One region of the Exiguobacterium sp. SH1S1 genome, then DNA from elsewhere that is predicted to be linked to it. Evidence: riboswitches for the same ligand, from Rfam matches in the RefSeq annotation. Region 1 holds a riboswitch; each other region holds the start of a gene.
What was found. A riboswitch is a leader RNA that binds a small molecule or an ion and turns the genes downstream of it on or off. The one in region 1 is predicted to bind thiamine pyrophosphate.

Region 1 (4,348 bases):
TTCGATGACACGTCAGCGATGTTCGCTGTGTCGAGTGCGGCCACTTCCTTCGCACCTGAAGTCATCGTCAAATTCATGTTCGTTCCCGTGTCGCCGTCTGGGACCGGGAAGACGTTAAGCGAATCCACGTAATCTGCATTTTGGCTCAAGTTGGCTGCACCGTTTGCGACCATTTGCGCAAACACCAATCCATCTAAACGTTTTAACCCCACACCAAATCCTCCTTCGTTCTCGTCAGTCATTCGTCAGACGAACGCCTTGTACGAATATATTTACCGACGAAACGTTTAATCCTAAAGTTTCACCGAGCGTGTATTTTACACGACTTTGCACGTTGTAAGCGACTTCCGACACTTTCGTCCCGTAGCTCACGATGATGTGCATATCGATATGTACGTCTTCTCCATCTTGACGTACGACAACGCCACGCGCATAATTCTCACGTTTGAGCAGTTCTGCGATCCCGTCTTTCAGTTGAGCTTGTGACGCCATTCCTACGACGCCGAAACATTCCATCGCCGCACCGCCCGCGAGTGTCGCGACCACGTCGTTCGTGATATCAATATTGCCATATGTTGTCTTCATTTCAATTGCCATATGGAGTAGCCTCCTTTATTCGGAATGATTCCTACAGTATATTCTACAATAAGTACCTAGTTATTAAAAGGACATGCCCCTAAACTCGGTCAATTGTAACCGCAACCCTCATTCATTATTAAAATCCTCATCCGTAATGTCAAGTTTTTTTCTTGTCATCCGGTTATTTTCTAGTTGCATCGTGAAAAAACCCATGCTAATATAAACGAGTGTCTATTAGGACGAACCCACATAAAAAAGGAGGGGAAACGCATGGCACGTAAATGCTACGTAACAGGTAAGTCACCTAAGTCAGGTAACAACCGTTCGCACGCACTCAACAAGACAAAACGTACTTGGGGTGTAAACGTACAAAAAGTTCGCATTCTCGTTGACGGTAAACCTAAACGAGTTTGGGTTTCAGCTCGCGCTCTTAAATCAGGTCTCGTTGAACGCGTATAATTACCATACACGAACGAAATAAATCCCAGCGGCATGCGCCGATGGGATTTTTTTTGTTTATTTCTTTATATACATAATCAAGACGTTGCCGCTATGAACGAGCAAATCCGCCTCTTCCGCCGACCACTCGTTTGAGATCGTCAGCGCCTCATGGCTGACGACGTCATGGTTCTCGAGCGGGTACTTGACGCCACGAATCGAGACCGAGGCCCGTTTCCAAGGTACGAGCGACAAGTAATGGTCAGGACGACGCGGGAGGCGATAGTCCCCTTTTCCGACGAGGCGCACTTCTTGCCCGTCTGCGAACAACCGCATCTCGGGGTACGCCTCGAGCAGACCGACGTTGCTGAGCGTCATATCGAGTCTGCCCCCGAGTGCACCGTACACGTCGATCACGTCCGCCCCTTTCCCTCGTGCCGCCTCGAGAGCGATCTCAAGGTCGGTCACGTCTTTTTCAGACGGATAACGGACAGCTTCCTCCGGCACGGTGCCTGTGAACGAATCAAAGTCACCGACGAGCAGGTCCGGCTTCATCCCACGGTCGAGCAGCGTATGATAGCCGCCGTCGACGCCGATGACGTAATCGGCGTTCCGAGGAAGCTCAGGGACCGCTTCCGGGCTCGCAGCCACAATCAAGACACGCATTATCTGATGTCCCGTGTCGCGAGCGTCGCGAAACGCGGCGCCGACGTGAACAAGAGCACGATCACGACCGCCGAGACGAGGAACGACGGCAACATATACGTCAAGTTATAGCCGAGCGAGTACAAGACGACCGGTCCTTCCGCATACTCGGCGAAGAAGACGATGCCGGAGACGACGTGCGCAACGTAGCGGAGCGCCGAGCCGATCAACGCCCCGAGAATCAAATAGAACGTGAGCGTTTTCTTGGCGCCGTCTTTTGCCGACTGTTTGACTTGCCCGGCGAAGATGCCGGCGACTCCGACGAGGCCGTAGGCGACCGTGTAGTCGAGTAAAAACTGGACCGGCGTGAAGATATAGGCCCCAAATAACAGTTGTAGCGTCCCGACGAGCGCGCCTGTCGCGAGTCCGCCTCTCAATCCATGCCGATAAGCCATCACGAGAATCGGCAGCATCGCCAAGCTGACTGCTCCGCCTTGCGGCAACCGATATGGGATGAGCATGTCAAAGATCAGTCCGAGCGAGGCGAACAGCGAGATTTCAATGAGCGCCTGTAGTTTTAAACGTTGTTTCATCTTATTCCCTCCTTGATATGAGTGAACGACAAAAAGCAGCATGACGTAAACGCCATGCTGCTATCGTGTAGCAACGTGCATTTTCGCCACATCCCTACGTCCGTGTGAACGGAACAGGTTCAAAGGGTTAGCTCATGCCTCTCAGCCACAGATGTGACACCCCTTGCGACAATATTTGTTGTTCTACAGACGATTATACACGAGACGCGTTGCGAATGCTATCGATTGCGTCTTTATAGCTCGGTTCGTTATAGATGGCTGAACCGGCAACGAGGACGTCGGCACCTGCGTCGATACAAAGTTTTGCCGTCGCAGGATTTACCCCGCCATCAATCTCGATCTCGAAGTCGAGACGACGCGCTTGGCGCATCTCGCTGAGCGCCGCGATCTTCGGGACGACCGCTTCGATGAACGCTTGGCCGCCAAAGCCAGGGTTCACGGTCATGAGCAACACCATATCGACATCACCGAGCACGTGCTCGATTGATGACAACGGCGTATGTGGGTTCAAGACGACACCACACTTGGCGCCGGCTCCTTTGATTTGTTGCAATACGCGATGCAAATGGTTTGTCGCCTCGACATGGACCGTGACGATATCGGCGCCTGCTTGAACGAAGTCCTCGACGAACCGTTCCGGTTGGTCGATCATCAAATGGACGTCTAATACCATGTCCGACTTGTCACGCAAACTTTTGAGTACCGGCAGTCCAATCGAGATGTTCGGCACGAACTGACCGTCCATGACGTCAAAATGAATGTAATCGGCCCCTGCTTCTTGGACCGCTTTGACCTCTGCCTCAAGGTTGGCAAAATCGGCCGACAGGATCGATGGTGCGATTTTAATCATGTTAGTACCTCCGTTGTCTATCTTTTAATTCCTCCATAAACGTAACATAGTTCGCATAGCGGGTGGAAGCGATTTCTCCGGCCTCGACCGCCGCTTTGACGGCACAACCTGGCTCGTTCAAATGGGCGCAACCACGGAATTTACAGTCATCGTGCCGCAAGACGAATTCAGGGAAACACCAACGCATCTCCTCGACTTCAAGTTCTTCCGGGAACTCAAGACTCGAGAATCCAGGTGTATCGGCGACGAACCCGTCCGCGAGTGTGATGAGCGTGACGTGACGCGTCGTATGCTTCCCGCGGCCAAGCGCTTTCGAAATTTTACCAGTCGCGAGTTCGAGCTCCGGTGCGACCGCGTTCAGCAACGAACTCTTCCCGACGCCGGTCTGTCCGGCGAACACGCTCGTCTTGTCTTTGAACGCGCTGCGGATGAGCTCGATTCCAGCTCCGTCTTCGGTCGACGTCTCAATGACTTGATAGCCGATCGAACGGTATAGCGCTGCCGCCGCACTAATTTTTTCTTTTTCAGCTTCTAGCAACAAGTCCATCTTCGTCAACACGATGATTGGGTGAACTTGCTTCGATTCGATCAAAATGAGAAAGCGGTCAAGCAAATGAAACGAGAACGCCGGCTCTTTCACGGAAAAGAGCAGAAACGCCTGATCGATGTTGGCGATCGGCGGACGGACGAGATGGTTCGACCGCTCATCGACAGCCATGATGTAGCCGGTCCCGTCCCCTTGGTCTTGAATATCGACGTCGTCCCCGACGACGGGCGAAATGTTTCGGTTCCGGAAGTTTCCCCGGGCGCGACATCTGATTTCAACTTTCGTTTCGGTCATGACATCATAAAATCCACCTTGCAAGCGAATAATCGTTCCTTTCATCCTGTTTCCTCCTTAGAAAAGAGGTGACGCGCACGCCACCTCTTCATTGTGAATCTTTTGCTTGGGCGTATGTCACCGTATCGGTCCGAACGACTTCTCCCTCGACTTCAATCGTCGCGGTACCGACTTCGTCCGGAGCAATGACGAGCGTATAGGAATACGTCGTCGTTTCTGTGATCATATCACGCAACACTTCGATCTCACCACGGGCATCGACGGTACGGATGACGACTTCGACCGGCTCCGCCTCTTCACCTTCTGCCGGCGGTTCGATTTCGACGTCCACTTCTCGCTCGATCGAGATGTCGGTCGGCTCGACCCCTTGTGAGACGATGACCGTCAGTTCCGTTCCCGGGT
Region 2 (4,348 bases), on a different contig from region 1:
CATAAAATTGCTTTGACGCCGCATAGTCGGGCGTTTGGATACAGAGATGGTGGATTTGTTTCATCGTGTCACTCCTTTGCTTTCATTTTAGCGAATAGGAGCCTGAAGCGGAACTTTTCTTGAACGAAGACGTATACGACACCGAGGAGGGATACATATGGAAATCCAATACGAATTGACGGAAGAAGACTACATTCACTTCAACTTGAGTCATATTAGACGTTCAAAGATAGGGAAGAGGATGCTATTCCTGCAGCGCATCATCGGGCCCGTCATCATTTTAGGTGGTGGCGCTTTGACGTTCGCGACATTGTTTCAAGATACGAGCTGGTGGCTGTTTGGGGTGTATGGCGTCATCAGCCTCATCTGGTTTCTGTATTATCCGAAGTATTTTGAACGGCATATCCGAAAACAGACGAAGCGGATGATTCAAGAACGAAGCAATGAAGGCATGATCGGCCCGCATACGATGGATCTGGATGAAGACGGTCTTCGTGACAAAAATGCGTTCGGGGAGACGAAAGTCTCATGGAGCGGCATCAAGGAAGTCGTCGAGGAAGCCGATTATGTGTATTTGTATAACTCGTCGGTCAGCGCCTACATCTTGCCGAAACGCGGGCAGGACATGGAGGAGGTACAACGATGGCTACCGATGCGTTGACGATTCAACCGATTGATGAGACGAACTTGGATGCGGTCGTCGCCTTGACCGTCGCACCTGGTCAGGCCCGCTTTATCGAAACGAACGCGGAATCGCTCCGCGAGATGGACGTCGACGTCAAGTACGCGTGGACGTGCTACGCGCTCTGTCGAGACAATCAACCGGTCGGCTTCATGATGGTCGGGGCCGAGAACAAGGTGGAGCGTTACGTCTGGCTCGACCGCTTTATGATTGATATGGATGAGCAAGGGAAAGGCATCGGGTCAACATTTTTGCAACTTGCGATTGAGTGGATGCAAGAGCGATTTGATGTCGATGACCTCATCCTCAGCCTCCATCCGACGAATGAACCGGCGAAACGGTTTTATGCGAAGGGCGGATTCGAGGACAGTGGCTTGATTGATGAAGCGAACGGGGAAGAGATTTGGGTGTATCACGTGAAGCAGGGACAGCCTTCCTAAGTCGGCCGTCCCTGTTTTGGTGGTTGTTGTTCAATTATCGCTTCACCGTGAGCGGACGCAACTGTTTGACCCGCGCCAAGACGATCCAGCCGAGGATGGCTCCAGTCATGCTCGAGGCGAGGAAGGCCGGGAAGAAGAACAGCGCCCCAAACTCAGAACCCATTAAGATTTTCGCGTATGGGACGGCGATGAGCGAGGCAATGACGCCCGTCCCGATGACTTCACCGAGCGCAGCGAAAGCGACCCGGTTCGTCCGCACGTAAAATAGTCCAGCAAGCAAGGCGCCGATCATACCACCTGGGAAGGCGAGCAACGACCCGGTCCCGGTCATGACACGGACAAGTCCGGTCACGAACGCGACGAGGACGGCACCAATCGGACCGACGGTGACGGCGGCGATGACGTTCACCATATGTTGCACCGGATAGGCCCGGGCGACACCGGTCGGGATGGAGATGAATAAGGAGCCGATGATGGCGATGGCGATGAGCATCGCCATCCAAGTGAGTTGTTGAATACGCATGAAGTGTCTCCTTTCAAAATGAAAACGCACTTCTCCAAGTGGAAAAGTGGCGTGGACAGACAGACGTATCCAAGCCACTTCCCTACGCTGGTATGAGCCAGATCAGGTTCGAAGGGTCCGGCAGTTGCCGTCTCAGCCCGAAGGCTCCCCTAGTGGTCGTTTATTGGTTTGAGTATAGCATAACGTTATTTTGTTGCCTCAATTTTTCGCGGTCGGAAGATGAAATAAATGATACCGCTATACAGGGCGTATAAAAACAGGGAAAACATGAGATTGATGACCCACGGGAGTGTACCCATAAATACGGTGACCGAGGCGTTACGGAACCAGCCGAGTGAAAGACATAGTCCGACAAAGCTGAGCACGATCGTCGTCCAAAAGCTGATATCTGGACGTCTCGACACACGGCGAACGACTAGACCAATTATGAAGCTGAAGACAGCCGTCGCACCTAAATACATATAGAGTAGCGCATCGACCGGGTATGAATAATAGACAACGTCCATATTATTTCCTCCTAAACGAAGTGTGGTGAAAGGAAGTGAGGTCAGTGAGGGATGCCATCCCATGGCGTGACGAGTCTTACCGTGAACAGTTCGAGCACTGGCTCGATGGTCACGTGCCAGGCGTGACGTGGCGGGTTGTGAAAGATACCGATTTGACATACTTGATGTATGGAGAGTACGGGGCAGACCGTTACTACGCCAAGGCGGTGACAGCAATCAGTGGTGGCGAGGCTGAACTGTCGATGCATCTAGCCGAACGGCATCCGGGACTCGTCCCGGAGGTCATCGCCATTGCCGCGACACGCAACTGGCTACTTATGCGAGACATCGGCGGGTATGCACTTCGTGAATACCCTAAGCACAGTCGGTACAAAGCGGCTGTGCGTCAATATGCGAAACTACAGAGAAAAGAAGCGAATTACACGGATACGCTTTTGGCCTACGGTATCCCGGACCGGCGTCCGGCTCGTCTAAAAGAAGAGATACGGACGTATTTACCCGAGTTATGTACGGGGTTAGATCGAGATAAGGCAGAGGCGGTGCTGGCGCTCCAAGACGAACTCCTCACCATGTGCGACGAGCTCGCGACTGGGGTGCCGATGAGTCTCGAGCACGGCGACTTACATGGCGGCAACATCTTTTGGCGCAAACAGACGGATGACTTATGTATTCTCGATTGGGGCGATGCGACCGTCACCCATCCGTTCTTCAGCGTCCGTGTGTTTTGGAACGCGCTCTACGACTTGTTGCCAGAAGACGATGAAGTCGCATGGTATGAACAGATTCAGAAGATGCGTACCGTCTACTTGGCTGAGTGGGAAGGTGTAGCGCCTCGGGACGTGCTATGGCGCCATTTGTTGATCGCTGAAGAGCTCGGTTGCGTGTATCGGGCGCTGTCGTGGCATGTATATGTGACCAACTATCGGTATGATCCGTCCGAGTCAGCCGATAAACCGGCCCAATGGCTCAACTTGTTCCTCGAGTATCGGGACTTGAAACGTCGCGGTACGTGATCACTCGTTCTTCTCGAGCAGGTTTTCATAATCCGTCTCGTTCCAAAACAGCTGGGCGATCGACTCCGGTGCTTTCAAAATCTCACCGTCTTGGTCGTAGACGATAGCGTAGCCGTTTTCGATCTCAAAGACGATCAAGTCGGCCGTCACTTCCTTGACGCCGTTCCCGGCAATGATGACGTTCTCGATTGGGTCGCGTGCGACTTGAACTCCCCATTCGTCGAGCTCGACGATGAGCGCTGACGTGTAGGCATGGCGGTCGTAAATCGATTGAAACTCGTCTTGCGTCAATGTGACGTCGGTCGGGGGGGCACTCGTCCCGTATTTGCGCTTCTCAATCTCCTCAACGAATTGCGTGAACGACTCTTCTTGCCAAAAGAGTGGTGCGACCGACTCGGGACCGTTGGCGACCTCACCGTCTTCATTCTCATAGACGGTCGCGTACGTGCCGTCGTCGAGCTTGAACGGATAAATATCGGCGTATGTATGATGGATCCCGTCCCCGGCGATGACGACGCGTTCGAACGTCTCACGGAACGGTGTTAGCCCTTGGGTTTCGAGCGCTGCTAACAAGTCTTGGGCAGTCTCGTGTTGGTCAAAGACGTCTTTGAAATCTTCTCGTGTCCATTCGATCGTCGCTTCTTCATCTTGTTCGTTCATATCAGGAGAGACGATTGGTTGCTCGGCTTGATCGGTACAACCTGTCAGCAAGAACGCGCTTAAGCCAAGTAGTCCTAATCGTTTCATAAAACAACCCCCTAGTAAGTTACATTATTTCCCTATTTTACATTAGCGTAGCATGTATGAAATAGGATGAGAACCTGGATACTTTCTCATCTAGGGCAAATGGAATCGCTACCTCGTCTGGTTCAATCCACACAATCTGTACGATTGAACAGGGGAATGTCGACTTTTGGCGAACACATTTAGGAAACTGATTTAAAGGAGAGAGAGAGATGCCAAAACGAAAATTTGCCAATCGTCGTGATTGGGAACGCATATTAAAAAATCGATACGCACAAATGGAGGTGCGGGACGATCGCTTCTCGGGCACCGTCGCCCTCTTTCAAATTGACGCCGTCCGAGCCCCACAATATAAGATGCATCAAGGAAAGGAGTTCATCGTCGCCGACGCAGGTTACGCGTGGCTCCAGTACTTCTCAGAACATGAACCGTTCGGGGTG
Region 3 (4,348 bases), on a different contig from region 1:
TTGAAGCGCCGTTTCGACCGTCTGAACGAGATCAAACGTATCCGCTGTGCCGCAGATGAAGTAGAGCTTTAACCGCTCAACGATAGGCGATGGATTCAATGGAAACCACCTCCTTCGGGTGCTTGTTATACGCCCAATGATTTGTCGGTCCATGCCCGCTGCCGATTTGTAATCCGTGGGCGATGGCACTATGGATGAACTGTTTCGCCTTCTGCGCGGCTTCCGTAACGGTATGCCCGTTCGCGAGCTCCGCTGTTAGCGCAGCCGAAAACGTGCAGCCGGTCCCGTGCGTATCTTTCGTCAGCAACCGTGGTGTCACCATTCGAAACGTATCGGTCTTCGTCATGACTAGGTCTTCGGCGAGAGGACCGTCCAAATGACCGCCTTTCAACATGACGACGTTTGCCCCGTAAGACAACAAGCGCTCAGCTGCTTTCATACGATCAGTGAACGTACAAATCGTCAAGCCGGTCAACACTTCAGCTTCAGGGATATTTGGCGTGACGACCGTCGCCATCGGTAACAGCCTCGTCCGTAGCGCGGTGACGGCGTCCCGTTCAAGCAAGGTCGCACCGCCTTTAGCGATCATGACCGGATCGACGACGACATTTTGAAATCGATGCTGCTCGATTGCGTCCGCCACGACGTCAATCAACTCACGATTGAACAGCATCCCGGTCTTGCACGCCGAGATGATAAAGTCTGATCCGACTGCATCGAGCTGGCGTGCGACGAGGTCGGCGGAGACGGCTTCGACACCGTGCACGCCACGCGTGTTTTGAGCCGTCACCGCGGTCACGACACTCGTGCCAAATACGCCTAATTCTTGAAACGTTTTCAAATCGGCTTGGATTCCGGCTCCCCCGCCAGAGTCCGAACCGGCGATGGTCAAGACTTGAGGCCTCATCGCGCGAACACCTCGATTCGGTCGCTCGGCAGGTCAGTTGACGTCATGGTAGCGAGCGCGTTGAGAAAGTGGATTGGGAAATCCCCCGGACCCGTCGCTGCTTCACTCGCCAACTCGCCGCATCGTGCATATCCGGTGAGCGCGGTCGAGGTTGCCGTCATCACGTCCGGTTCAACAGCAAGGAACGCACCGACGACCGCACTGAGTAGACAGCCGGTGCCTGTCGTCTCTGTCATGAGCGGATGACCGCCCAAAATCTCTAGCGTGACCGTACCATCGCTCACGAAATCCGTCGCCCCGGTAATCACGACAACACAGCTATATCGGTTCGCTGCTCGTTCAGCGAGTTGTTGCGGATGATGTGTGCCGCTTCCGGCGTCGACCCCTTTCGTCGTCCAACCGGCATCGACAAGCGTGGCGACTTCCCCGGCGTTCCCACGGATGACCGTGACGCGGACGTCTCGCAAAATCCGTTCGACGACGTCGCGGCGGAACGGTGTCGCCCCGACACCGACCGGGTCTAGGACGACAGGGCGGCCCGACTGATTCGCGGCTTGTCCGGCGCGGATCATCGTCGCCTCGGTCATTGCGTCAAGCGTCCCGATGTTCAAGACGAGGGCATCGCTCACGGTCGCCATGTCTGCCACTTCTTCGATCGCATCAGCCATGACCGGGGACGCACCGATGGCGAGCAACCCGTTGGCCGAGAAGTTGGCGACGACGGTGTTCGTAATGTTATGGACGAGCGGTCGCTTCAACCGGACGGCTTCCCATAGATCCGGCCTCATTGTCCCACCTCAAGCGGCAGTTCCCACGATTCGAGTGTCCAGGCCATCTCCCAAAACGCGAGCTCATAGTAGCAACTTTTCAAAAACAGTTGCTGATAGCGAATCCGTTCTGACTCCGTCGCTTGTCCCGCCAATTCGTCAAGTCGCTCGATCTGCTCTTCGACGAGTTCACGGAACCATTCCGAACCGTACGTCGCAATCCAAACAGAATAGATCGGATGGTCTGGCTCTGCGTCCTTCAAGCGCTCCCCGATCTCGTAATACACCCAGTAGCATGGAAGAATCGCCGCGAGCACGTCTCCGAGCGTCGGGCCGGCTTGTTGCATATGGAGCGCGTATGCATAAGCCGTCGGAGCTGGTTCGAACGTCGTCCACTCCATGTCACTCACCTCGAGCATCGTAAAAAATTCCCGATGCAACTCGTGCTCCGCCTCGATCGTGTGGAGGGCGTGCGTCAAAAATCGGCTCGCCAGCTCCATCGTCGGGGCAAGTGTAGCGCCCTTCGCCTGTACTTTCGAAAATTGATTCAAGTAGTACGAGTCTTGCATCACGTAATGCCGAAACTTCGCCTCGTCGAGCGTCCCGTCTCCGAGCGCGCGGACGAACGGATGGTGGAAACTCGCCTCAAACAAGGCGTTGGCCTCTTGGCGGATGTGTGCGGTAAATGTCATCGTATTCTCCTCCTTTGTATGAAAAAAGACGCCGCCTCCCATAACGGAAGCGGCGTCGGCCATACACAAAGAGTGTGAGAAAGGACGTTTCGCCCACTTCCCTCCGCTAGCGTGAACTAGATCAGGTTCAAAGGGTCTGGACCTTGTCCATCTCAGCCGCGTCAAGCGACTCCCCTAGTGGCAAACATTATGAAATTCGGTCATCTTCGACCACATCATATCAATCTTTTTGAAAAATGCAAACCCTTTAACGCGAGAAGCGACGGTTGAGCGCGGTCCCAAAATGCGAGAACCGTTCCGTCCCGAGCTTACGACGGTTCGAGGCCGCGAACACGTAATAATCGACCTTCCCCATAAAATAAATCAAGCGCAGTCCTGCGATAAAGAACGTGATGGTCGTGCTGATCGCAAAGCCGACCCCATACCAATCGATCCCGCGCGATAGTAACGACAACGTGAACAAGGCGTTCAATGTGAAGAACGATAGGTTGACGAACAACGCACCACGCCGGTCCTCAAAATAAAGCAAGAGCAGCGTCAGTACGAGAATCATCGCGTTCGCGAACGCGGCGAGCGTCGTCATCCGGAAAATTTGACCGACTTCTTCCGGGACACCAATCCAACCGACGAACACACCCGCCATCAGGATCGCGAACAAGGTGACAACACCTTGACTTCGCCCAAGTCGGATCAATTCATTTTTCAACACCGTCGTCATCGTCTGCTTCGCCTTCTCAATTTGGTGTAACGCCCCGCCATAATTGATCAAGCCGTAAAACGTTCGGTAGCGCTCGTAAAACCTTGTCTCGACAGCGACGACGAACAAGAGCTGGGTCGGGATGATCGTCAAGTACGACCAGAACACAGCCGTGTCATAATACGGATTGAACACGAACGAATCGGCAATCACCATGCGACCTTCACCAAACCAAATGATGAAGTTGGTCACCCAGATCCCAAGCACGTATAACACACCAATCGCGAACAAGTCCGGATACTTATCAAAGTACCGGAAGTATGAAAACTCTCGCGTCGCATACCTGAGCGGAAACGTCCGAAGCATCGCGAAGAATAGCCCGAACAGCGTCACGACCATCCCAACGGTAAAGCCAAACAGAAGCTCGAGGCTCGATGGGTTGACCATGAGACGACTGATCAAATAGACGCTCGCGACTGAAATAACCCCGCCTAGCAAGAAGCTGTAAGCGACCGCTTGATAAAATTTGGCGGCGCTCAAGAACAAGAACATGACCCAGATGACGTTGATGGTCATGAATAAGACGAACAGGACGAGCTTATAGGCGAAACTGAGCGGTGAAATCAGCCAAAACACGCTATACATGACGACGGCAGCGAGAATCGTCACTTTTAACATGCCGGTGAAGACAGGAAAGATCTCATGGGCTTTCTTTTCATAAAACAAATCGGCCACGTATCGCGTGACGACGAGCTGCTGAAAACTAAATAGAATTTGCGAGAAAATGAACGCGTAAGACACGGATAGCATAAACAGTGTCCGTTCCTCGAGTGACAACATCGGCATCTGAAACGCCAACCATTGAATCGTACCGACAACGAGGATGACGATCAGCCAAGGGCCCGATGTGACGAGACCGGAAAACGTGTACGCCTTCAGTCTTGAAGAGTAATAGTCTTCTTGAAACAGCTTTTGTAACTTAAACCCGATGCCCGCCATACTGTTCCCTCCTCGCTTCATAGATGGCTTTATAGCGGTCGACGAACTGTTGCAATCGATAATACTGACGGACACGCTCGCGGCCGTTTTTACCGAAGCGCATCCGTTCGCGCGGATAATCCATCATCCATTCGACTTTGTCAGCGATGGCTTCCGGATGGACCGGAGGAACGATGAAGCCGGCCGGACCGAACGGATCGTCAGCGCGTCCGTAAAGTAGTTCCGAACAAGCCCCGACATCGGTCGCCACCCAAGGGATGCCAGCCGCCATCCCTTCTAAAATGGC

Region 2: another riboswitch for thiamine pyrophosphate. It lies ahead of thiW (energy coupling factor transporter S component ThiW); the one in region 1 lies ahead of thiT (energy-coupled thiamine transporter ThiT).
Region 3: another riboswitch for thiamine pyrophosphate. It lies ahead of tenA (thiaminase II); the one in region 1 lies ahead of thiT (energy-coupled thiamine transporter ThiT).

What each region holds. Positions count from the first base shown of each region.
Region 1 covers NZ_SJUZ01000003.1:164,959-169,306, forward strand. Annotated here, with positions in the region: gene EVJ23_RS08525 (DAK2 domain-containing protein) at 1-212, opposite strand, end outside; gene EVJ23_RS08530 (Asp23/Gls24 family envelope stress response protein) at 235-597, opposite strand; gene rpmB (50S ribosomal protein L28) at 850-1,038, shown strand; gene EVJ23_RS08540 (thiamine diphosphokinase) at 1,096-1,683, opposite strand; gene thiT (energy-coupled thiamine transporter ThiT) at 1,683-2,255, opposite strand; TPP riboswitch at 2,330-2,429, opposite strand; gene rpe (ribulose-phosphate 3-epimerase) at 2,449-3,105, opposite strand; gene rsgA (ribosome small subunit-dependent GTPase A) at 3,107-3,991, opposite strand; gene pknB (Stk1 family PASTA domain-containing Ser/Thr kinase) at 4,035-4,348, opposite strand, start outside.
Region 2 covers NZ_SJUZ01000001.1:1,225,682-1,230,029, reverse strand. Annotated here, with positions in the region: gene EVJ23_RS06245 (VOC family protein) at 1-64, opposite strand, end outside; gene EVJ23_RS06240 (YcxB family protein) at 158-661, shown strand; gene EVJ23_RS06235 (GNAT family N-acetyltransferase) at 643-1,122, shown strand; gene thiW (energy coupling factor transporter S component ThiW) at 1,157-1,645, opposite strand; TPP riboswitch at 1,708-1,806, opposite strand; gene EVJ23_RS06225 (hypothetical protein) at 1,831-2,151, opposite strand; gene EVJ23_RS06220 (aminoglycoside phosphotransferase family protein) at 2,196-3,164, shown strand; gene EVJ23_RS06215 (hypothetical protein) at 3,165-3,911, opposite strand; gene EVJ23_RS06210 (ribonuclease FAU-1 family protein) at 4,121-4,348, shown strand, end outside.
Region 3 covers NZ_SJUZ01000001.1:1,185,702-1,190,049, forward strand. Annotated here, with positions in the region: gene thiE (thiamine phosphate synthase) at 1-138, opposite strand, end outside; gene thiD (bifunctional hydroxymethylpyrimidine kinase/phosphomethylpyrimidine kinase) at 77-907, opposite strand; gene thiM (hydroxyethylthiazole kinase) at 904-1,695, opposite strand; gene tenA (thiaminase II) at 1,692-2,366, opposite strand; TPP riboswitch at 2,448-2,552, opposite strand; gene pelG (exopolysaccharide Pel transporter PelG) at 2,614-4,062, opposite strand; gene pelF (GT4 family glycosyltransferase PelF) at 4,043-4,348, opposite strand, start outside.